Regions from separate parts of the Streptomyces sp. NPDC002619 genome, predicted to be linked through region 1. Evidence: riboswitches for the same ligand, from Rfam matches in the RefSeq annotation. Region 1 holds a riboswitch; each other region holds the start of a gene.
What was found. Region 1 has a riboswitch for cyclic di-AMP ahead of ACFYXB_RS23135 (NlpC/P60 family protein). Riboswitches for the same ligand answer to the same signal wherever they lie in the genome.
Positions count from the first base shown of each region.

Region 2: it holds a riboswitch for cyclic di-AMP, as region 1 does, so the genes downstream of both, ACFYXB_RS00820 (transglycosylase SLT domain-containing protein) here and ACFYXB_RS23135 (NlpC/P60 family protein) in region 1, are expected to answer to the same signal.
Region 3: it holds a riboswitch for cyclic di-AMP, as region 1 does, so the genes downstream of both, ACFYXB_RS31690 (peptidoglycan DD-metalloendopeptidase family protein) here and ACFYXB_RS23135 (NlpC/P60 family protein) in region 1, are expected to answer to the same signal.

Region 1 is NZ_JBIAQV010000014.1:185,519-193,248, forward strand. It holds gene ACFYXB_RS23120 (NAD(P)H-dependent oxidoreductase) at 262-714, opposite strand; gene ACFYXB_RS23125 (PhzF family phenazine biosynthesis protein) at 840-1,751, shown strand; gene ACFYXB_RS23130 (DUF1996 domain-containing protein) at 1,799-3,739, opposite strand; cyclic di-AMP (ydaO/yuaA leader) riboswitch at 4,327-4,499, shown strand; gene ACFYXB_RS23135 (NlpC/P60 family protein) at 4,508-5,905, shown strand; gene ACFYXB_RS23140 (FAD-dependent oxidoreductase) at 6,059-7,423, shown strand; gene ACFYXB_RS23145 (hypothetical protein) at 7,721-7,730, shown strand, end outside.
Region 2 is NZ_JBIAQV010000001.1:153,208-160,937, forward strand. It holds gene fahA (fumarylacetoacetase) at 76-1,293, opposite strand; gene ACFYXB_RS00805 (hypothetical protein) at 1,527-1,712, shown strand; gene ACFYXB_RS00810 (FAD-dependent oxidoreductase) at 1,931-2,971, shown strand; gene ACFYXB_RS00815 (HAD family hydrolase) at 3,169-3,975, shown strand; gene ACFYXB_RS00820 (transglycosylase SLT domain-containing protein) at 3,992-4,480, opposite strand; cyclic di-AMP (ydaO/yuaA leader) riboswitch at 4,484-4,670, opposite strand; gene ACFYXB_RS00825 (polyprenyl synthetase family protein) at 5,682-6,692, shown strand; gene ACFYXB_RS00830 (outer membrane lipoprotein carrier protein LolA) at 7,291-7,730, shown strand, end outside.
Region 3 is NZ_JBIAQV010000027.1:74,987-82,716, reverse strand. It holds gene ACFYXB_RS31715 (MBL fold metallo-hydrolase) at 1-463, opposite strand, end outside; gene ACFYXB_RS31710 (Glu/Leu/Phe/Val dehydrogenase dimerization domain-containing protein) at 621-1,799, shown strand; gene ACFYXB_RS31705 (hypothetical protein) at 1,916-2,335, shown strand; gene ACFYXB_RS31700 (TetR/AcrR family transcriptional regulator) at 2,456-3,076, shown strand; gene ACFYXB_RS31695 (SGNH/GDSL hydrolase family protein) at 3,132-3,917, opposite strand; gene ACFYXB_RS31690 (peptidoglycan DD-metalloendopeptidase family protein) at 4,163-5,116, opposite strand; cyclic di-AMP (ydaO/yuaA leader) riboswitch at 5,121-5,281, opposite strand; gene ACFYXB_RS31685 (alpha-galactosidase) at 5,589-7,661, opposite strand.

The sequences.
Region 1 (7,730 bases):
CCGGGATCGGCCGACTGGTGTACTGAGCGGCGGCGCGGCGGTCGAGCGGCCGCATGCCGAGGAAGAGGCCGTGGAGGCCGTGCCCGGCGCGCTGTCCGGGGAGCGCCGGGCGCAGCTGTCGCCGGGGCGTACGGTGCCGGACCGGGTCCGTCAGCTGTCCGCCATCGGGATGCGCTGGACGTGACGGGGGCGGTCGGCCTCAAGGTCTCGGCCGGACGGCGACGATCGGCATCAACCCTCCGCCGGACGCCAACGCTCGCCTCAGTCCGTGAGCCCGGCGGCGACCGTCGCGCCCAGTTCCCAGCACGCCTCGAGGTCGGTCTTGCCGGGCTCGCCCGTCACGGTCACCGCGTCGGCCGCGCGGCGCCAGCCGAGGCCGGTGGTGATCGACTCGATGCCGCGCACGGCCCCGGTGACGTCGTTGCCGCCGTGCACGAAGTAGCCGAAGGGCCTGCCCCGGGTCTCGTCCAGGCAGGGGTAGTAAACCTGGTCGAAAAAATGCTTGAGGGCACCCGCCATGTAGCCGAGGTTCGCCGGGGTGCCGAGCAGATAGCCGTCGGCGGCGAGCACGTCGGACGCGGTCGCGGCCAGCGCCGCGCGCCGTACGACCCGGACTCCCTCGATCTCCGGCGTGGTGGCGCCGGACACGACGGCCTCGAACATCGCCTGGCAGTTGGGTGAGGGCGTGTGGTGAACGATCAGCAAGGTAGGCACATCACGCACCCTGCCGTGGCGCGCCTCCCGGCCGCAAACGGTGCTGCCAGGGAACCGGGAGCCCACGGGCAATCCCGTACGGCGTCGTCGGTGCCCCCGGTTACCCTTCCCACCTGGAGGACAACGTGAGCGAGAAGAGCTACCGGACGGCGGGGCATCCGATGGCCGGCCGGTCCCTCCCCGTCACGATCGTCCACGCCTGTCAGCGCGACGGCAGCGGCGGCAGCCCCACAGCGGTGCTCGACGACGCCCCGCTCACCGAGGCCGACCGGCTCGCCCTGCCCGCGAGCCTCGGCACCTCCCATGCCGTTTTCGTCACGACCGGCGAGACGGACGGCGGCCGTACGGGCGCGACGCTGCGCTTCTTCACGTCGGCCGGTGAGCTGCCGGCCTGCGGGCACGGCACGGTCGCAGCGCTGGCCGTGCTCGCCGAGCGTGCGGGAACCGAGCGCTTCGAGGCCGAACTGCGCGCCGGAGGACGGACGTTCACCGGGAGCTGGGCACGTGACGGCGAGCGGGTCGAGGCGGTCTTCGATCCCGGTCCGGTGCGCCTGCGTGAGCCCACCGAGGCCGAAGCGGGTCTGGTGCTCGCCGCGCTCGGCATCGCCGAGGACACGCTCGCGGCCGGTGTGCGGGTGGCGTCCACGGGGCGCTGGCGGTTGCTCGTGCCGGTCCGGTCGCGGGCCGTGCTCGCCGGGCTCTCCCCCGACTTCGACCGGCTGCGCAGTGCCTGCGACCGGCTCGGGCTGCTGGGCTGTTACGTCCACTCCGTGCCGGGCGGCGAAGGCGCCCTGGCCGCCCGGATGTTCGCGCCGGCGATCGGCGTCCCGGAGGACATCGCCAACGCCAACAGCACGGCCTGTCTGGCGGCGCACCTGGCGAGCGAGGGCCGTACCCGGATCACCGTCGACATGGGCGACTCGCTCGAGAGCCCCGCCACGGTCGTCGCCACCATGCGGCCCCGTCCGGTGGGGCCGCCACTCGTCCGGGTCGGCGGGGAGGCCTCGGTCGTCAGGGTGGTGAGCTGGTCACCCTGACCGGCCGCGGCCTCCCGTGCCGCGCGGTTCCGTCGGTCGGTGCCGGGTCACATGGAACGGCGTCCCATGCGGCGCAGCACGACGAAGCCCGCGATGACGAGCAGTGCGCCGAGCGCGGCGGGCCAGAGGTTCGCCCCCGTCTCCGCGAGCCCGCCCTGGACCGCCTGGGGTTCGGTCTGCGCGGCGGCGGAGGGGGCGTCGGCCCCGACCACCGCGGGCGCGTCGGACTGGGTGGGTCCGCCGAGTTCCGAGGATTCGGTGGCCCCGCTGTCGCTGCCGACCTCGCTGACCTTGCCGTCGGCCTTGTCCGAGTCATCCTGTGCCGGGGCGTTGCCGTCGGGCGACGCCGTCGCGTACACCCTGGGTGCCTCGGTGGTGGGGGCGTCGGTGGCCGGGGGCGTATCGGCCGGCGGTTCGCCGGGCTCCTGCGTCGCCGTGTCGCCGGGGGCGGGCTCGTCGCTCTGGCCGGGCGCGGGGGCGGGATCGGAGGCGGGCGGGTCGCTCGGCTCCTGGCCCGGCTGCTCGCTCGGCTGCTCGCTGGGAGCCGGGGCGGCACCGGAGCCGCACGTGCGGCCGGAGTTGATGCAGTCGACCATCTCCCCCATCAGCTTCTCGTCGAAGACGTTGATGAAGTCGCCGTGGTCGGTGACCGGCTTGTGCAACTGCTCGGGGAAGGAGTCCACCGCGAACAACGGCGTGGTGCGGCCCCCGTCCTGGAGGCTGGGCGCGTCGACGTCGTAGACGATGCGCTGCACCAGCTGCGGAATCGCCTCGAAGCCCTGGGGGCAGCTGCCGTCCGCGGCGGCGAACGCCACGTGCGTGCGGTGGTTGGCGCTGTCGATGTTCCGTCCGTCCCAGCAGCTCTGGAACTTGAAGGTGCGTACGACGTCGCTGCCGGACGGGCACAGCGGGTACTTGTCCTTCAGTTGCCGATCCTCGAAGCCGGTGCAGCTCCACGACGCATTGGCGTTGGCGGGGCCGTTGACGAACGCCTTGGCGTCGCCGGTGATGATGCGCAGCAGCCGCGGCATGGCCGTGACCTTGCCGCGCGGGCTGCCCTCGAACGACAGCGTGACCTGCTCGGGCGTGACAATCTTGCCGGCGTTGCCCTCGGTGCCACCGCCCGGCGCGTCGGCGTCCCGCTCGCGCGAGCCGTCCTGCAGACGCAGTACGGGCCAGTAGTACGTCGACTTGTCGCCCTTGTCCTCGCAGCTCGTGTCGGCGTTCGCCAGGTCGTCGTCGCTGGCGAAGGCATTGTTGGACTGGTTGCCGATGTAGTCGTGGAAGTGGTGGGCGCCGTTGCTGACGCCGGGAGCGACGATCACGTTGTCCGAGTTGAACAGTCCGCCCGCGTTGACACCGCAGCTGCTCGTGAAGGTGCCCTTGGAGGCGTCGGCCTGCTGGGGCGGGTTCTGCACGTTGGGCTGGACGGTGGTGATGTCGGCGTAGTCGGCGGCGACGGGGCCGTTGCCGCCCTGTCCGCCGTTCTGCTGTTGAGCGCCGTCGCCCTGCCCCTGGCCCTGACTCGGATCGGCCTGCCCCTGGCCGCTGTTCGCGCCGTCGCCGGTCTGGTTGCCGGCCGGCCGCAGCGTGCATGCGGCCAGGTCCTCCAGGCCTTGCGGGCGGTCCCCCGTGCGGTCGATGGCGCCCGCGATCCGCTCGATGGTCGCGGCGCGCTTGTCCTTGAGGGGGTTCATGATGCTGTTGTCGGCGAACGCGGAATCCTGCTGCTGGGCCTGCGCGGAGTCCTGCAGTTGCTGGTAGGCCGCGGCGATCTGCTGGTCGAGGAGGGCGAGTTCGCGGTCGACGTCCGCCTTCGCCTCGTCCGGCACGGCGGTCAGGCGGCTGCCGATGTCCGGGCAGTCGATCGTGGCCGCCCCCGCGGCCAGGACCTGTGCGTTCCGGCTCTGGTCCGACTCCTGACCCCAACCGCCTTCGGTGGCGGACGCGTAGACGTTCACCGCGATCAGACCACCTCCGCCCAGCATCAGTGCGACCGCTGCGAAGGTCGCGCGTCGTGCGCCTGTCGGGCGTCTGCGCCTGTTGCGTCCCACGGAAGTACCCCTGCGTCTCGAGGCCGTCTCGGCATGGAAATCCCCCGCACCCATACGGCGCCGCACGCCCGGGTGTTCAAACGCCCCGCGGATTCATGGCCACCTCATGGCCACCAAGGGCGCATGGCGACACGGGCGTCACGGCCGACACGGTTGAACAGCCGTACGCAGTCACCCGACTCCGATCCGTGACGCCCGGCAGCCCGCATGCCGTTTCGTGGGAAAATGATGCAAAACCTGCTGCCGACCGGACGGCGATGCCATGACGAATCCGGAGATCGACTACGCGGCGGTGTTCCAGGCCCTGCCGGGCACGGTGGCGCTCCTGACGCCCGATCTGATGTACGCGGACGCCAACGCAGGGCAATTGTCCCGATGCATTGCAGCCCGTCCCCGAACTGCGGGGCGAACATCACAAATACGTATCGGGCAATTCGCACTTCAACCTTCACGTGCGCCACACAAGTTGGCTAAGTTGACGACCGGGCCGCACGGCTCCCCCCGGCGAATCCCGCCGGGCCGCGTGGCCTCCGCCGAGTCCGGCGCCCTGCGTGGCGACCGGAGCCGGGGACCCAACCGACATTGGGGTGAATCGGTCCAACTGCCCGTCGGGGCAGGGGCCGTAGGGCAAGCCTTCCGGAATCGACCGCCCGAACCCGACAGCTAACTCGGTAGGCGGAGTACGGAAGGAGTGCGTCTCCCATGGCGCCGGAGAGCCGCGACGAGGTTCGACAGCGGATCGACAGCCTCTACGACCAGGCAGAGAACGCCACCGGGAACTACAACGCGACCCGCGCGAGGACGTCGGGCACACGGGGCCGTGGCGTCCCGTTGCGCAAGAACCGCTCCGCACGGACCGATCCCGATCTGGACCAGGTCACCCGGCAGTGGTTCGACGCGGCCCGCGCGAAGCTCGGCCCGACCGTGCCGGCCGCACTGCCGAACGACCGCAGGCCGCAGCGCCCCGCCGAGGATCGCCCCAAGGCTCAGTCGGAGGATGAACTCAGGCGCGCGGGGCCGGAGTTGACAGGTCGTCGACGCATGCCGGAGCTCCCCGCCGGGCCGTCAGCCGGAGCACTCGATCGCCCACTGCGGGAACCGGCGGTCCGCCCCGTTGCCGAGCTGACCGCAGGGTCTGGCGGATCCACGGGACCGGACGCGTCGCCGACCGGCCGGCTCGTCGCCGCGTTGCCCGCCGTACCCGGCTCACGCCGGGAACCGGAGGCGCCCAAGGCACTGCCCGCCCGCGCCGCCGAGCCGCGGCGCCCCTCGCCGGGCACCGCCAAGGAGCGGAACCGGCGCAAGCTCGCCGTGGCCCGTGACCTGCTGTCGCGGTACGCCGTACAGCGGACCGGCCCGATCGCGGCGATCGAGGCCCGGCCGACCGACTCGGGCGCCTGGTCCGGCGTACAGGCTCCGGTGGAACAGCCGACCGAGGAGGAGTGGCGACCCCCGTCGTGGGCGGTCGGCCTCGGCGTGGCGACACCGTCGTCGACGGACACGCCGCGCGGCACAGCCGATGCGCTCGGCATGCCGGACCCCCTGGGCACGTCCGACCCGCTGGGTACACCGGACCCCCTGGGCTTGCCCGACGCACTCGGTCCCAGCACCTGGGCCGAACCCGGGTCCTTCGCAGCCCCCTCCCCCACCACCGACATCGGGACCTTTCTCACGACCGCCCTCACGGACACCGGATCCTTCGCGCCGGTCGGTATCGGCAGCGCGCCGGACGCCCTGTACGGCGGCAACGCCGGCAAGGCCGTCGCCTTCGCGCGGGAGCAGATCGGCAGGCCGTGTCTCTGGGGTGCGACCGGGCCGGACTCGTACGACTACGCGAGTCTCACGCAGGCCGCCTGGAAGGCCGCGGGCGTCGCCCTGCCGCGTTCCGCGCGGGAGCAGGCGAGCGCGGGCATGTCTGTCACGCTCACCGACATCCAGGACGGAGATCTCGTCTTCTTCTTCGACAACGACAGTCACGTCGGCCTGTACGTCGGCAACGGCATGATGGTCCACGCGCCCGGCCCCGGTTCGCTCATCCGCGAGGAGTCGATCTTCGGCGCCGGGGAGTCGGCGATCCACCGGGTGATCAGGCCCGCGTGACCACAGGGGTCCGGTCGGCCCATTAGAGCGCCTTATCCAGCCCATAAGATCGCTTTATGGGGTCATAGACCGGACCCCCGTACTAACTTAGGTCTGCCTTAGCTTAGGCTTCCCGATCGAGTCGCCTTTTCCTCGCTCGAAGGGAACCTGATCATGCCGCGCCCCCTGCGGGTAGCCATCGTCGGAGCCGGCCCCGCCGGGATCTACGCCGCCGACGCCCTGCTCAAATCCGAGGTGGCCGCCGAGCCCGGTGTGTCCATCGACCTCTTCGAGCGGATGCCCGCCCCCTTCGGCCTGATCCGGTACGGCGTCGCGCCCGACCACCCGCGCATCAAGGGCATCGTCACCGCGCTGCACCAAGTGCTCGACAAGCCGCAGATCCGGCTGTTCGGCAACGTCGACTACCCGAAGGACATCAGCCTCGACGACCTGCGCGCGTTCTACGACGCCGTGATCTTCTCCACCGGCGCGATGGCGGACCGCGACCTGTCCATACCCGGTATGGAACTGGACGGTTCGTACGGCGCCGCCGACTTCGTCTCCTGGTACGACGGTCACCCGGACGTGCCCCGGACCTGGCCCCTGGAGGCCGAGAAGGTCGCCGTGCTCGGCGTCGGCAACGTCGCGCTCGACGTCGCGCGCATCCTGGCCAAGACGGCGGACGAGCTGCTGCCCACGGAGATCCCGCCGAACGTCTACGACGGTCTGAAGGCGAACAAGGCGCTGGAGATCCACGTCTTCGGCCGCCGCGGCCCGGCGCAGGCGAAGTTCAGCCCGATGGAGCTGCGGGAGCTGGACCACTCCCCGAACATCGAGGTGATCGTCGACCCCGAGGACATCGACTACGACGAGGGCTCGATCGAGACGCGGCGCGGCAACAAGCAGGCCGACATGGTCGCCAAGACCCTGGAGAACTGGGCGATCCGCGACGTCGGTGACCGGCCGCACAAGCTGTTCCTCCACTTCTTCGAGTCCCCGGCCGAGATCGTCGGCGAGCACGGCAGGGTCGTGGGCCTACGCACGGAGCGCACCGCTCTCGACGGCACCGGCAACGTCAAGGGCACCGGCACGTTCAAGGACTGGGACGTCACGGCGGTCTACCGGGCCGTGGGCTACCTCTCCGAGAAGCTGCCGAAGCTGCCGTGGGACATCGAGTCCGCCACGGTTCCGGACGAGGGCGGCCGGGTCGTCGAGGAGAGCGGCGCGCACCTCCAGTCCACGTATGTCACCGGCTGGATCCGGCGCGGCCCGGTCGGTCTGATCGGCCACACTAAGGGCGACGCCAACGAGGCGGTGGCCAACCTCCTGGACGACCACGCGAACGGCCGCCTGCACACCCCGGACTCGCCCGGGCCGGAGGCCGTGGACGCGTTCCTCGCCCAGCGCAACGTCCGCTTCACCACGTGGGAGGGCTGGTACCGCCTGGACGCCGCCGAGAAGTCCCTGGGCGAACCGCAGGGCCGCGAGCGCGTGAAGATCGTCGAGCGCGAGGACATGCTGCGGGAGAGCGGGGCGTAATTCCCTGCGGCAGTCCCCCCGACTGACCGCGCCCACACCGGACGCGGCGAGCCGGGGACGCAGGCGAACGGGACCCACCCCAAGCGGATGGTGGGCGGGCCCCGTTCGACGGTCCATTGTCGTGCGCCGGACAGATCATCGGCATGTGTGAAGCGGGGCCGCCTGGAGTGCGCCGTGCACACCCCGAGTGCGCCGTGTGCGCCCGGTGCGCCACGATTCGTCAGCCCCGGACGACGTGCCGACGGACCGGGCCGTGATACTGGTAGGCGCACGACGTCCCCGTCCGCAGATTGGCTCATGTCGAACT
Region 2 (7,730 bases), on a different contig from region 1:
GCGTGAACCGGGCGCGGCTCGAGCGGCCCCGGACGGGCAGCCGACCGGAGCCGCCTGGGCCGCCTGAGCCGTCGCTCACCCGGCCACGACGCGTCCCGTGACCTCTCCCAGCCCGATCCGGGCGCCGTCGGCTCCCGGTGCCCACGCCGACAGCGTCACCACGTCGCCGTCCTCCAGGAACGTCCGCTTGCCGTCGGGGAGTTCGAAGGGGTCGCGGCCGTTCCAGGTGAGTTCGAGAAGGGAGCCGCGTTGCTGTTCCGTCGGGCCGCTCACCGTGCCGGAGCCGTACAGGTCGCCGGTGCGCAGGGAGGCGCCGTTGACCGTCATGTGGGCGAGTTGCTGGGCGGCGGTCCAGTACATGGTGGAGAAGGGAGGTTCGGACACGACGTGACCGTTGATCGCGACGGAGATCCGCAGGTCGTATCCGCCGGGCTCCGCGTCCGGGCCGGAGTCGTCGAGATACGGCAGCAGCGGGTGCGTGCGCTCCGGCGGAGCCACGCGCGCCTCCTCCAGCGCCTCCAGCGGGGTGATCCACGCCGACACCGACGTGGCGAAGGACTTGCCGAGGAACGGGCCGAGGGGGACGTACTCCCAGGCCTGGATGTCCCGCGCCGACCAGTCGTTGAGCAGGCACAGCCCGAAGACGTGCTCCCGGAAGTCGCCCAGTGCGACCGTCCGGCCCATCGGTGACGGCGCGCCGACCACGAAGCCGACCTCGGCCTCGATGTCGAGCCGGACCGACGGCCCGAAGACCGGTGCCGGGTCGGCGGGCGCCTTGCGCTGGCCCGACGGCCGTACGACCTCGGTGCCCGACACCACGACCGTGCCGGAGCGGCCGTGGTAACCGATCGGCAGGTGCTTCCAGTTGGGGGTGAGGGAGTCCGCCGCGTCCGGGCGGAAGATCCGGCCGACGTTGCGGGCGTGGTTCTCGGACGCGTAGAAGTCGACGTAGTCGGCGACCTCGAAGGGGAGGTGCAGGGTCACCGACGAGAGGGGGTGGAAGAGCGGTTCGATGGCCTCGCGGTGCGAGGGCACCGTGACCCAAGCCGTCAGCGCGCGCCGTACGTCGGACCAGGCCGTGCGGCCGGCCGCCAGCAGCGGATCCAGGGTCGGGCGCGCGAGCAGGGAGACGTACGGCGAGCCGAGGACGGCGGCCGCCGCGCCCGCGTCGAGGACGTGGTCGCCGAGCCGGACGCCGACCCTCCGCTCCTCGGTGCCGGAGGGCGAGAACACGCCATACGGAAGGTTGTTCGGGCCGAAGGGGTCGCCCTCGGGGACGTCGAAGGGGGGCATGGGGTGCTGCCTCACTCTCATCCGTGCCATGCATGGCCAAACGTTCCATGTGGTCGCGCCACACGTTACGTGGCGGTGTCGCTCGTGGGCAGTGTGTAAAGAGTTCGCAATGTCCGAATAAGTTTTGTCGGAGGGTCTAATTCCGGCTTAGCGCCCTTTGGGGGACACGGACGGGGTGGGTCCGGTCCGTAGGGGGACACGTGGGGGGACCCGTGGCCAGGAACGCCGGCAGCGTGCCTTTCGAGGCGGACCGTGACGTGCCGGCCCTGATCGTCAAGTTCGGCGACTGCCCGCTGCACCACGGCGGTGTCGGCGCGATCCGCAGCCTGGGCCGCCTGGGAGTCCCCATGTATGCGATAACGGAGGACCGTTACACGCCGGCGGCCTCCTCCCGATATCTGAAGCGCGCGTTCGTCTGACCGACGAGCGGCGCGGAGGAACCGGGGCATCTGGTGGAGGGACTCGTGCGGATCGGCCGCCGCATCGGCCGCCCCGCTGTCCTGATTCCGACGGACGAGGAGGCGGCGGTCCTGATCGCCGAGCACCGGAAGCGCTCGGCGACCGGTTCCTCGTCCCGCATGTCGAGCCCGGCCTCCCGCGCCGCCTGGCCAGCAAGCAGGGGTTGCACGAACTGTGCGTGGAACACGGCATCCCCAGTCCGGAGGCGGCCTTCCCGCGGTCGTACGACGACATCGTGGAGTTCGCCGACAAGGCCCGCTTCCCGGTGGTCGCCAAGAACCGCGAGGCGTTCGTGAGGCGCAAACGGCCCGCGGTCAACGGCACCACGAGGATCACCACCCGTCAGGGCCTGTTGGCCCGGCGGAAGGGGGGCGGTTTCGAACTCAAGCTGGACTCAGGGGAGTTGTTCACCGCCCGCGCGGTCGTCGTCGCCACGGGTCTGTCGGGGCTGGCCCACCTTCCGGCGGAGCTGGCGGGCGCGGCGGCGGACGGGCCCACGCCCACCGGCCCCGTGTCGCACAGCTCCCAGCACCACGACCTCGGCCGGTTCTCCGGCAAGGAACTGATCGTCGTCGGCGCCGGGCAGTCCGCGCTGGAGACGGCGGCGCTGGCGGCGGAGGCGGGCGCACAGGTGCGGGTGGTCTCGCGCGGCCGTGGCAAGGTTGCCTTCGGTGCCCCGCCCTGGGAACAGCCCAAGCTGCGCCCCGAGTCCCCCTTCGGCCGCGCCTGGTCCCTGCGGGCGCTCAGCTACTACCCCCACCCCTACCGCTACCTCCCGGCCCGGACCCGCCACTACCTGGTCCGCCGGGTCCTCGGCCCGCTCGGCGCCTGGTGGCTGCGCGACCGCTTCGAGGGCAAGGTGCGGGTCGAGGAGGTCGACCGGGTGGTGGACGCGGAAGCCCCCGACGGCAGCCCGGTCCTCACCGTGCACACCCACACCGGCGAGACCCGTCGGCTCGCCGCCGACCACGTCATCTCGGCCACCGGCTACCGCGTGGACATAGCCGCGATGGACTTCCTCGGCCACGAGCTGCGGACGGAGCTGGCGGTGAGCCGCGGCGCCCCGAAGCTCGGTGCCGGCTACGTCTCCTCGGTACCGGGCCTGTACGTCACCGGCCTCCCGGCGGCCGCGTCCTACGGCCCGGTGATGCGCTTCGTCTGCGGCACGGAATTCGCCTCCCCGCGCCTGACGAAGCACCTTGCGGCGGCCCACGGCTGAGCCACACGTCGGCCTCGGCGCCCCGCTTCCACTCGAGGAACCCGCGTGCAGTAGTCCACCGCACGGGTCCTCGGCCACGTTGCCGAGCCGCACCGTGCAGAAAGTGCGGAGGGGCAACCTACCGTGTGGCACCGGGAGTTGAACAGCCGAGGACATCGGGGTGAGTGTGACGGGCGCGTTGTCCGTATTCTCTGATCATGGCCGTACCCCCCGGATATTCTCTCGTCGCCACCGACCTGGACGGAACGCTCCTGCGTGGTGACGACACCCTCTCCGACCGGTCCCTCGCTGCGCTCGCGCGGGTGACTGGGGCCGGTGCCCGGCACCTCGTGGTGACGGGCCGGCCGGCACCGAGGGTACGGCCGCTGCTCGACGTCCTCGGCTGTTCGGGCCTCGCGGTGTGCGGACAGGGCGCGCAGGTCTACGACGCCGGCAGGGACCGCCTGTTGTGGTCGGTCACCCTGGACCGGGAGTTGGCCGAGACCGCGCTCGGCAAGATCGAGGCCGAGGTGGGACAGGTGTACGCGGCGGTCGACCAGGACGGGGTGGACGGGCTCACGCTCATCGAGCCCGGCTATCTGATGCCCCACCCGACCCTGCCCGCCGTGCGGGTGGACCGGCGCGACGACCTCTGGTGCGCACCCATCAGCAAGGTTCTACTGCGCCACCACACCCTGTCCGACGACGAGTTGGCGTGCACGGCGCGCTCGGTCGTGGGCTCCCTCGCGACGGTCACCATGTCGGGGCCCGGGACCGTCGAACTCCAGCCCTGCGGCATCACCAAGGCGACGGGCCTGGCGCTGGCCGCCGAGTATCTCGGGCTGGGTCCGCACCAGGCCATCGCCTTCGGGGACATGCCCAACGACATCCCCATGTTCGACTGGGCCGCCCACGGAGTGGCGATGGCCAACGCCCACCCCGAACTCAAGGCGTTGGCCGACGAGGTCACCTTGTCGAACGAGGACGACGGCATCGCCGTCGTCCTCGAGAGACTGTTCGCGTGAGCGGTGAGACCGTGGCTCAGTAGGCGCCGAAGACGTTGTCGATCGAGCCGTACCGCGCGGCGGCGTAGTTGCAGGCGGCGGTGATGTTGGCGACCGGGTCGTAGATGTCGAACGACGTGCCGGCCACGTGGTACGTGTTGAACGTCGGGTCGATCACCTGGAGCAGGCCCTTGGACGGGATGCCCTTGGCCGCGTTGGAGTCCCAGAGGTTGATGGCCTTCGGGTTGCCGGCGGACTCGCGGATGATGTTGCGGTATATGCCGTTGTACGAGCCGGGGATGTGCTTCTCCGCCATGATGGCGAGCGACTCGCGGATCCAGCCGTCGAGGTTGTTCGGGTATCCGGCCAGGGTGGTGGACGGCGTCGTGGCCGTGGGGGTGGCCGCGGAGGCGCTGGCCGCGCCGATGAGCGGGAGGGCGAGCACGGCGGCGCCGGTGCCTGCGACGGCGAGGGTGCGCATGAGGCGCGTGGTGCGGGTACGGCGGTGCTGAGCGGCAGCGGGCATTGCGAACTTCCTCTCCGGCGCCTGCGAGGTGAGCTGTCGGGTTCGGGCTGGGAGGTGCCCGGCCGGGCCGCCGCAAGGCGACACGACTTAACCCCGAGCCGTTTCGGTACGACGGGTGTCGTTCCGGTCCGGCGACTTACCTGGGTCCCCCGCTCCTGCCGTACGTGAATGAGTTTGTCGATGGGTCATGTCGGGCGCCGGCAGGATTCGGCGTTCGCCCGATAGATCGGGAAGCTATGCGAGAGCACATGTCCGGAACAAGTGCCGGATTCGCAGCTCGTACCAATTGACCTTGGTCTGGTGCGTATGAGGCACTTGATCCTTTGCGGCTGCCAAGGGTCAACTCGCGCTCTGGGCAAGGGCGGGAGGGGGTTGCGCCAGGTATTCCGCCTGGAGGTCGGAAGTGACCTAACTCACCTTTGCTCCGGCCTTAACGCATTTCCCACTAAGGGGAATTGGGATGCTTATAGCGGCAAAACGGACACATCGCACTTAGGGTTGCGGAATTCGCTTTTCTCACGTCCGAGCGGTCAATGTTTTCCGGCGGGGGCGGCCTCGGAGATCGTGCGTGATGCTGCTCACGTTCGGTGGGGGTGGGTAGGCATGCGAGCTGAGGCGGCGTGGGTGGAACCTCCCGCGTACTGCCGGTCGTTGTCGTGGTGGCGGCTGTCGCCGCAGTCGCCGCAGTCGTTGTCCGTGGGAGGTGCCGAATATCCGACGTTGCCGTCGCGCCGGGGCTGCGCGGTCCTGCGCGCCGGGCCGCTCGGCGGGCGCGATGCCGTCCGGCGGACCCGTTGTCCGTGCGTGCCAGGTGTTGTCGGCGCGGGATGCCACGCGCGCGTGCAGTCGGGTGCCGTCCGGGAGGGGGATGCGGAGGTCCTTGTGGGACGGCGGGCGGGGCCGGGTCGTACAAGGAGGACCTGCGGATACGCGGAGGTGGTGCCCCGTCGCCGTCGCCGCTGTGCGGGTGAGGCTATGCGGACTAAAAGGTGTCAGGTCCCATGGAGTCGAGAAATATCGGTTGTATCAGCCGTATCAGCTGATCAACGACATATCGGCCGTGATGCGATACCGCCCGGGCTGGCCGGGTGGGCGCTATCGGTGATCCAAACCCAACCGGATACGCTGACTCGAGTGATGGCACCGACCTATCGACAAACCGTGTAATCGCCAGCAGACACCAGCAGACAGGAGACCCCTCGTGACCGTCGTCGGGCCGTTCGGGCTGAGCGTGCGGGACCAGGCTCTGGAAGCCGATGTCCAGGCCGGATTGACGGCTGTCGAAGAAGGCTTGCTCGAAGCCACCAAGAGCGAGGTCCCGTTCATCACGGAGGCCGCGCAGCACCTGGTGCGGGCGGGCGGGAAGCGGTTCCGGCCGCTGCTCGTGATGCTCGCGGCGCAGTTCGGCGACCCGTACGCGCCGGGGATCGTACCCTCGGCCGTCGTGGTCGAGCTGACCCACCTCGCGACGCTGTACCACGACGACGTGATGGACGAGGCGGCGGTGCGCCGCGGGGTCGACAGCGCGAACACCCGCTGGGGGAACTCGGTCGCGGTCCTCACCGGTGACTTCCTGTTCGCCCGGGCCTCACAGATCCTCGCCGACCTCGGGCCGGAGGCCGTCCGGGTCCAGGCCCTCGCGTTCGAACGGCTCGTGACCGGGCAGATCCTGGAGACGGCGGGGCCCTCGGACGGCCGGGATCCGGTCGAGCACTACCTGGACGTGCTGGGTGGCAAGACGGGGTCGCTGATCGCGGTGTCGTGCCGCTTCGGGGCGATGATGTCGGGGGCCGACGAGACGGTCGTGGACGTGCTCACGCAGTACGGCGAGCGGCTCGGGGTCGCCTTCCAGCTGGCGGACGACGTGATCGACATCGCGTCCGACACGCGGGAGTCCGGGAAGACGCCCGGTACGGATCTGCGGGAGGGCGTGCCGACCCTTCCTGTGCTACGGCTGCGGGAGCGGGCGGCGCGGCTGGGGCTGGCCGAGGACATCGCGCTGTGCGAGCTGCTCGACTCCGACCTCACGGACGACGCGCGGCACGCTGCCGCACTGGCCGCGCTGCGGGCGCATCCGGCGCTGGAGCAGGCTCGGCGGGACACCGTGCGGTACGCGGAGGACGCGCGGGCGGCGCTGGCTCCGTTGCGGTCCTGCGATGCGAAGGACGCGCTGCTGGAGCTGTGCGATGCGGTGGTGCACCGGGCTGGGTAGTTTGCCCGCTCGCCCGCTCGCCCGCTCGCCCGCTCGCCCGCTCGCCCGCTCGCCCGCTCGCCCGCTCGCCCGGCTCGGTGGGCCGAGAGGTGCCCGCCACGGGGCTCCGCCCCGGGCCCCGGACCTTGCCCGCTCGCCCGGCTCGGTGGGCCGAGAGGTGCCCGCCACGGGGCTCCGCCCCGGGCCCCGGACCTTGCCCGCCCGCCCGGCTCGGTGGGCCGAGAGGTGGCCGCCACGGGGCTCCGCCCCGGACCCCGGCGGGGACTCCGTCCCTTGCACCCCTGGCGGGGCTTCGCCCCTGCACCCCAGCGAGACTCCGCCCCCTGCACCCCAGCGGGGCTCCGCCCCCTGCACCCCGGTCCGCTCATCGCGGTCCCCCCGCCGCCCCGACCCCTACGGGTCAAGGCCGGCCCTGCCCACCCCGTGTCATACCGGAGGTGTACGCGGAGTTGAGCCCGAGGACTGACGTCTTTCCGTGGGGGATTTGGTGAGATGGATACCACGGAAATCACCACTCCTCACCGATTCGGGTGAGAATGGCGGCTCAGGGTGGGAAAGTGCGAGGGCAGCCGCCGCCGACGACGGAGGTAAGGCACACATGGCACCGTACGAATCCGACGACACCACGGGCGCCGAGGAGGTCGAGGACCTGCGCTCCGGGCGCCGCAAGGCCGCTCGGTACGTCGTCCCGGTCGCGGTGGTGGGGGTAGCGGCGGCGACCATCGGGCTGGTCCCGGCGCTCGCCGACTCCGGTGACCCCAATCTCCCGAAGATCACCGCGCAGCAGCTCATCGAGAAGATCGCCAAGTCGGACGTCCAGCAGTTGTCCGGCACGGTGAAGGTCAGCACGGACCTGGGCCTGCCCGACCTGGGCGGTCTGGAGAACAGCCTGGTCTCCGGCGCGACCCCATCGGGCGACGGATCGTCCGCCGACCCGACCACCAAGCTCACCGAACTCGCCACCGGCACGCACACCCTGCGCGTCGCCGCCGACGGCCCGGACCGGCAGAAGCTCTCGCTGATCGAGAGCGCCGCCGA
Region 3 (7,730 bases), on a different contig from region 1:
TGACCACCACGTCGACCGGGCCCAGCGCGGCCAGCGGCAGCGGCGCCGGGTGCAGCCGCTTGGGTCCGGCGAAGGGGAACGGAGAGCAGCGCTCGCCCCAGACGGGGTCGAAAAGAACGCGCTGTCCGTCGATCTCCGCGAGCACGCTGGAGTGGCCCATCCAGGTCAGCCGTAGCCCGGTGGCGGGCGGCTTGGCCAGGTCGGCGAGGGTGGTGGCGTGCACGGGCACCGTGCCCTGCGGGGCGCGGCGCGGGCGCAGGTCCTTGTCGAAGTAGACCTTCGCGATGTCCAGCATCGAACCGGAGGGCCGGGTGCGGGCGGTGCCCCCGGGGTTCTGGAAGACACCGTCCTTGAAGTGGGGCGATCTGCGGATCCGCGCCAGGCGTTCACCGCCCGGGTCGGCGCCGAAGGCCGCGGGTTGCAGCGCGCGGAGCCCGGAGCTCAGGGAACGCAAACCGGTCACGGTACCTCCTGGTCGAGTCGGTCAGGCCATCCATTATGGTCGGCCCCTCCGACAGTCCCGCGTCCCGCCCCGACGAACGGACGTTGACAGGGTTCGACCCGCTTTCGATACTGACTCATCATTCAGTAATCGTCGGTATCCAGCGTCCGGAGACACCATGACCGCCCCCTTGTTGTCGCTCACCTGGACCGACCACGTCACCGGACGCCGGGGCTTCCTGGTCGTCGACCGGCTGGTGCGGGGTGTCTCCAGCGGCGGGCTGCGGATGCGGCCGGGCTGCACGTTGGACGAGGTGACCGGGCTGGCCCGCGGCATGACGATGAAGGAGGCCCTGCACTACGACCCGCAGAGCCGCTACGTCCCCCTCGGCGGCGCCAAGGGCGGCATCGACTGCGATCCACGGGACCCGGAGGCGTACGGGCTGCTCGTGCGCTACCTGCGCGCCATGCGGCCGTACATCGAGACCATGTGGACCACCGGCGAGGACCTCGGCCTCACCCAGGACCTGGTCGACCGCGCCGCCGCCGAGGCAGGACTTGTGTCGTCCGTCCAGGCCGTGTATCCGCTGCTCGACGACGAGGCGACGGCCCGCAAGCGGCTCGCCGACGCGTTCGCCGTGGAGGTGGACGGGATCGGCCTGGACGAGTTGGTCGGCGGCTGCGGGGTCGCCGAGTCGGTGCTCGCGGCCCTGGACCGCGCCGGAGAGCCGTACACGGGCACGCGCGTCGCCGTGCAGGGCCTGGGCACCATGGGAGGCGCCACGGCCCGCTTCCTCACGCGCGCGGGGCTGACCGTCGTCGCCGTGGCCGACGTCAAGGGCACGATCACCAACCCGGCCGGGCTCGACATCGAGGCGCTGCTGGCAGCGCGGGACGCGTACGGCACCGTGGACCGCTCCGTGCTGCGTCCCGGTGACCGCGAACTGCCTCGTGACGCCTGGCTGTCCGCCGACGCGGAGGTGCTGGTGCCCGCAGCGGTGTCGTACGCCGTCGACACCGCCAACCAGCAGCGGATAGGTGCCCGTTGGATCATCGAGGCGGCCAACATGCCGGTGCTCCCGGCGGCGGAGCAGCTGCTCGCGCGGCGCGGGGTGACCGTGCTGCCGGACGTGGTGGTCAACTCCGGTACGAACGCCTGGTGGTGGTGGACCCTGTTCGGTGACATCGGCCCCGACGCCGAGGAGGCGTTCGCCCGCACCCGGCGCTCGATGCGCGCCCTGATCGACCTCGTGCTGGCCCGCGCGGAGACCGACGGCACAACACCGCGAGCCGCAGCCCATGCCGTCGTGGCCGACCGACTGCCGCTGATCGAGGAACGCTTCGGTTGGTACCGGTGACGGTCCTGGTACCGGTGACGGGTCATACCCTGCCGGGAATTGAGGCACGAGCACGACCGCAGCAGAGTCGACGGCACGCACCACACGGCAAACCGCTGATCCACGCGAGGAGCATCGTGCCCGCCATCGACCCGCAGTCCCTGACCGAGCGCTACATCGGCGTCTGGAACGAACCGGACTCCGAGGCCCGCCGCAAGACCGTGCACGGCCTCTGGACGGAGGACGGCCTGCACATCCTGCGCCCGCCCCAGGCGATGCACGACACGGCGGTGGGCCTCGGCTTCCCCACCGCCGTCCTGGAGGCGCGCGGACACGACGAGCTGCACGCACGCGTGACGCGTGCGTACGAGGAGTTCGTTGCGCCGGGGACGTACGTCTTCCGGATCCAGGAGCCCCCCACGCTCCTGCGGGACGTGATCACGTTCCGCTGGGAGTCCTTCCACCGCGAAGAGGGCCGCGCGACCGGCGGGGGCCGGGAGTTCCTGGTCCTGGACGAGGACGGCCGCATCAGGCTCGACTACCAGTTCGTGGACTGACCAGCCCGACCCGGGACGCATGAAGGGGGCCGACGGTAGAGGCGGCCCCCGCTACTGGACCGACCATCAGCAGGTCAAGACGTAACAGGCCATGTCCTGGTCGCCGTATAGGGTGACCGCGTGGCGAGAGTGCGGTTGAGTGTGGCCGAGCGGCGGGAGGAACTGCTGCGGGCCGCCATCGGGCAGATCGAGGCGCGAGGCGTGGCGGCCGTCAGGATCGCGGACGTGGCTTCGGCGCTCGGTGTGAGCAACGCGCTGGTGCTCTACCACTTCTCGACGAAGGAGAAGCTGGTCGCCGCCGCCTTCACCTACGCGGCCGAGGACGACCTCGCGCACCTGCGCAAGCTGCTGGGCCGGCGCACGAGTGCGCTGCGGCGGCTGCGGACGGCCGTGCGCTGGTACGCGCCGACCGGTCAGGCCAAGGGCTGGCGGCTGTGGATCGAGGGCTGGGCGGTGGCGCTGCGCGAACCCGCTCTGCGGGAGGTTGCGCGAGACCTGGACCGACGGTGGAAGGCGGCGATCACCGAGGTCATCGCGGAAGGCGTGGCGGCGGGCGATTTCGACTGCCCCGACCCGGCCGGTGCAGCCCTGCGTCTGACCGCCCTCCTCGACGGACTCGCCGTACAACTCACGTCGTACGCGGGCGCGGTGCCGCGCTCACGGGCACAGGAGTGGGTGGACGAGGCGCTCGCCCGGGAACTCGGGCTGCGGCTGGAGGCGTTGACCGCTCAGGAGCGGTGACGGATCCCCCGCGGGGCCGGGGTGCGCTTGTCGGCACCGCAGCCCCGCGAGGCCGTCAAGCCACCGAGGCGATCCGCATCTTGATGTCGTCCGGGGACAGGGCACCCTTGGCCGTCACATGGTCGCCCGAGGATTCGCCGCGCAGGCGCCGGCCGATCCAGGGGACCAGGTACTCGCGGGCCCAGTGCACGTCGTCGCGCCGGACCTCCAGCGTGCCACGCGGTGGGAGCGGGGGCCAGGGCTGGTCGGGGTCGGCCGGGACCTCGACGCCGAGGACCTGGCCGGCGCGCAGTGCCACGCGCGTGTGGCCCTCGGGCGAGAGGTGGAGCCGGTCGTCGTCCCAGGCCCGCCGGTCCTGGACGGTCTTCAGGGACCAGAGGTCGAGCACGGGGCAGCCGTATCGGTCGGCGATGGCCCGGACATGCCCGTTGTACGTCGCGATCTTGCCGCGCAGATGCCTGAGCACGGGCACACCGCGGGTGTCGAATCCTGTCGTCACCATGACCTTGCCGGCGACGGACGTCAGCTCGGCCACGGCCCGTTCGAAACGCTCGGCCACCTCGTCGGGGTCGGTGCCGGGCCGGATGATGTCGTTGCCGCCCGCGCAGAAGGACACCAGGTCCGGTGCGAGGTCCACGGCCTGCGGAATCTGGTCCGCCACGATCTGGTCGAGCAGCTTTCCGCGCACGGCCAGGTTGGTGTACTTGAAGTCGTCCTCGGGCCGCCGGTCCGCGAGCAGGACCGCGAATCGGTCCGCCCAGCCCACGAACGCCCCGTCGGGGCCGGGGTCGCCGACGCCCTCGGTGAAGCTGTCCCCCACCGCCACGTACGACCCGATCACTGATCTGTTGTCACTCTTCGAATCGTCTGCCACATCGGCCCATGATTCACCTTCGGATGTGACCTACGCGATCGTAGGAAGGGGTTGACGAACGGTGAGATAAGCCACTCCTAAAGACTTTGCCAACGCGGGAATAGGCGGTCGATCAGGCGTGTTGACGCTTCGACTGAGCCCGGAGACACACACCTCGAAGGCCGGACCCGGGGACCCGGGTCCGGCCTTCGACAGCTTGCGGGACGGGACGGTCAGACGGCGACGCCGTGCGAGCGGAGGTAGGCGACCGGGTCCACGTCCGAGCCGTAGTTCGGCGTGGTGCGGATCTCGAAGTGCAGGTGCGGGCCCGTCACGTTGCCGGTCGCACCGGAGAGGCCGACCTGCTGTCCGGCGGTCACGGTCTGGCCGGCCGACACGGAGAGCTGGGACAGGTGGGCGTACTGCGCGTAGTAGCCGTCGGCCAGCTTGATGACGACCTGGTTGCCGTACGCACCGCCCCAGCCCGCCGAGACGACGGTGCCCGCGCCCACGGCCTTCAGCGAGGTGCCGGTCGGGACGACGAAGTCGACGCCGGTGTGGTAGCCGCTGGACCACATGCTGCCCGCCACGTGGTAGCCGGTGCCGATGGTGGCGCCGGCGACGGGCAGGACGTCACCGGTGGCCGTGTTCGTGGTGGTGCCCTGGGCCGAGACATTCGACGCGGCCGACGGCGCGGACGATGAGGCCTGCTTCGGGGCGGGCTTCGCGGACTGGGAGGGCTGCGAGGTCTGGGACGGCTTCGACGACTGCGAGGGCGCCGGAGCGGCCGGCTCGGGGGTCGCCGCGGCCTTGTGGCCGAGCGTGAGCTTGAGGCCGGGGTGGATCAGCGAGGGGTCGTCGCCGATGACCGCGCGGTTGTCCTGGTAGAGCCGGGGCCACCCGCCGCGGACGCTCTGCTCCTCGGCGACCTTGGAGAGGTAGTCGCCGGGCCGCACGGTGTAGGTGCGGGCGCCGGAATTCGTCGCCGCGGCCTTCTTCTGGACCACCGGGGCCGACTGGACGGTCTTGACGGTCTTTCCGGAAACTGACTGCGGGGTCGCCGCGTGGGCTCCCGTGGCCCCTATGAGCGGCAGTGCCAGCGCGGCGGCGCCGCCGGTTCCGGCGACGGCGATCGATCGGGTGAAGCGCTGGGTCTTGGGACGGCGGTGCTTACCCTTCGCGGGCATGGCGAATTCCTCTCCGGCGCCTGCGAGGTGAGCTGTCGGGTTCGGGCTGGAGCTGCCCGGCCGCGCGGGGGAGCGCGACTTCACCCCGAGCCGTCCCGGAGACCGGAACAGGCAGTCGTACCTGGTGGGTCCCCCGCTCCTGCCGAGCACGGGTGAGTGTGTGGGGACTCCGGGCGGCGGCAGGATTCGGCGATCCGACCGGATTGGTGGCGAACGTAAACGAGCGGCACGCGACGGGACAAGCAGAAAATTCCCTCTGTCCGTGTTTCGCTTGATCCGTTACGGGAATTCCCGGTCACCCTCCGTGAATTCCCCTCGCATTTCCCACGTCAATTCCCGGGAAACGCAATCCGATTACGTGAGCATGACCAGCGACGCACGGTCACTGATATGACCCTCCTCACGCGCACCTTATCCACGTCCCGACATTCCGGAGCGAGTTTGAACAAAGGCTGAAATTCGGACATATACCTCAGATGCGGCATAGGCGGATGACTGCCGCATCCAGGTCACCACGCAGTCCGACACGGAGTCCGTGATGCAGAAGTACGGCACCTCGGTGCACTTCGCCCGTTTCGCGGCATTCGTACGACGCGGTGGGATCGAGTCCGCGCAGACGCAGCACCGGGACCGGCTCGCCGTAGCGCTGGGCCTGGAGCCAGGCGAGGACGACCGTCTCGTCCCCGCGCACGTACTGCACCGCGCTCAGCCCGCCCTCCGGGGGCCGCAGCCGGTACAGCTCGCCGTGCTGGACGACCGGCCGGATCTCCTTGTAGAGCTCCACCCACTCACGGGCCTCGGCCAGCTCCTCCTCGGTCCACTCCATGAGGTCGCCGCCGACTCCGAGGACACCGGCCATGGCGCTCACGAAGCGGAAGCGCAGGGAGCTGACCCGCCCGTTGAGCTGGGTGTTCGGGCTGTCGGTGACCCAGGCGGCCATGATCCGTGCGGGATGGATCTGGCTGAAGCCGTGCTGGATGGCGAGCCGGTCAAGCGGATCGGTGTTGTCCGAGGTCCACACCTGGTCCGTACGGCTCGTCACGCCGAGGTCGATCCGGCCGCCGCCACCCGAGCAGGACTCGAACGCGACTCCGGGGTGGGCCACCCTCAACCGGTCCAACAGGGCATACAGAGCGCGGACGTGATCGACCCACAGGCGCTGCGGGTACGCCTCGCCGGGCCAGCCCGCGTCGGTGAAGCAGCGGTTGAAATCCCACTTCACATAGTCGATCGGGGCGCTGGAAAGCAGCGCGTCGAGCTGCTCCCAGAGGTACTCCTGGACGTCCTCGCGGGCGAGATTGAGGACGAGCTGATTGCGCATTTCCGTCCGCTTTCGCCCGACTTGGTACTGCACCCAGTCGGGGTGCGCCCGGTACAGCTCGCTGTCCGGGTTGACCATCTCGGGCTCTACCCAGATGCCGAACTGCATCCCGAGGCCGTGCACCTGGTCGGCGAGCGGCTTGAGGCCCTGCGGGAAGCGGTCGGGGTTGGGCGTCCAGTCGCCGAGTCCGGCCCGGTCGCTGGTGCGGGCGCCGAACCAGCCGTCGTCCACGACGAACAGCTCGATGCCGATCGCCGCCGCGCGCCGGGCGAGCGCGGTCTGCTGCTCCTCGGAGATGTCGAAGTTCGTGGCCTCCCAGGAGTTGAACAGCACGGGCCGGTCCCGGTCCGCGTCCGGGATGACGTACGCCATCTGGTAGGCGTGCCAGGCGCGGCTCGCGCCGCCGAAGCCACCGTCGCTCCACAGGCCGGCGAAGACGGGGGTGGTGTACGACTCCCCCGCCGCCAGCATCAGCAGGCCCGAGTCGTCGTAGCCGGCGCCGCCGGTGATCTGCACGCGCGCGTCCGGGAGTTGGGCGACCGCGATCCGCCAGGACCCCGACCAGCCCAGCGCGCAGCCGTACACCTCGCCGTGCTCCTCGGTGGCGTCCGTGTCGAGCGCGACCCAGGGTAGGTGCTGGTGTCCGGTGTGGCCGCGGCGGCTGCCGATGACCTTGTCGCCGTAGGTGAGCGGCGCGGTCACCAGCCGGGACTCGGCGGCCCAGCGGCCGTGCAGCTGGGAGAGCCGCCAGCCGTCGCGGTCGGGCAGGGTCCAGGTCGCCGCGTCGGCTCGGAGCAGCTCGACGCGCGCGGGGCCCTCGTTGTCCAGGGTGACCCAGCGCTCCACGATGTCGCCGCGCATCCGATAGTGCAGCGTGACGGCCAGCCCCGCGTCACGGAAACGCAGCCGCAGTTCGTCGCCCTCGGTGTCGTACGCCTCGAAGGTCCACTCGGTGCCGCGCCGTTCGTCGGTGCGCACGGACAGGGCGGGCCGGACGAAGCGGGGGCCGCCCTCGACGGGATACTCCTCGCGTCCGTCGAGCGGGGACTCGAAGGGCCAGTAGCCCGGCAGCGGGTCCACCGCGAGGGCCTCGGCGTCGGCGAGCGCGATGCGCGGGCCCCAGTGGAGGTGGAGCAGCTCGTCGCCGTCCGTGAGGTGCAGCGCGTAACTACTCGTGGGCCCGCTCAGGAGCCAGGTCCGGCCGTTCTCGGCGATATCCACCATCAAGCCCTCACAGGTGCCAACAGATCCGCTCAATCACCAACATCATCAAGGGCGGCGGGGCCTGGTGGC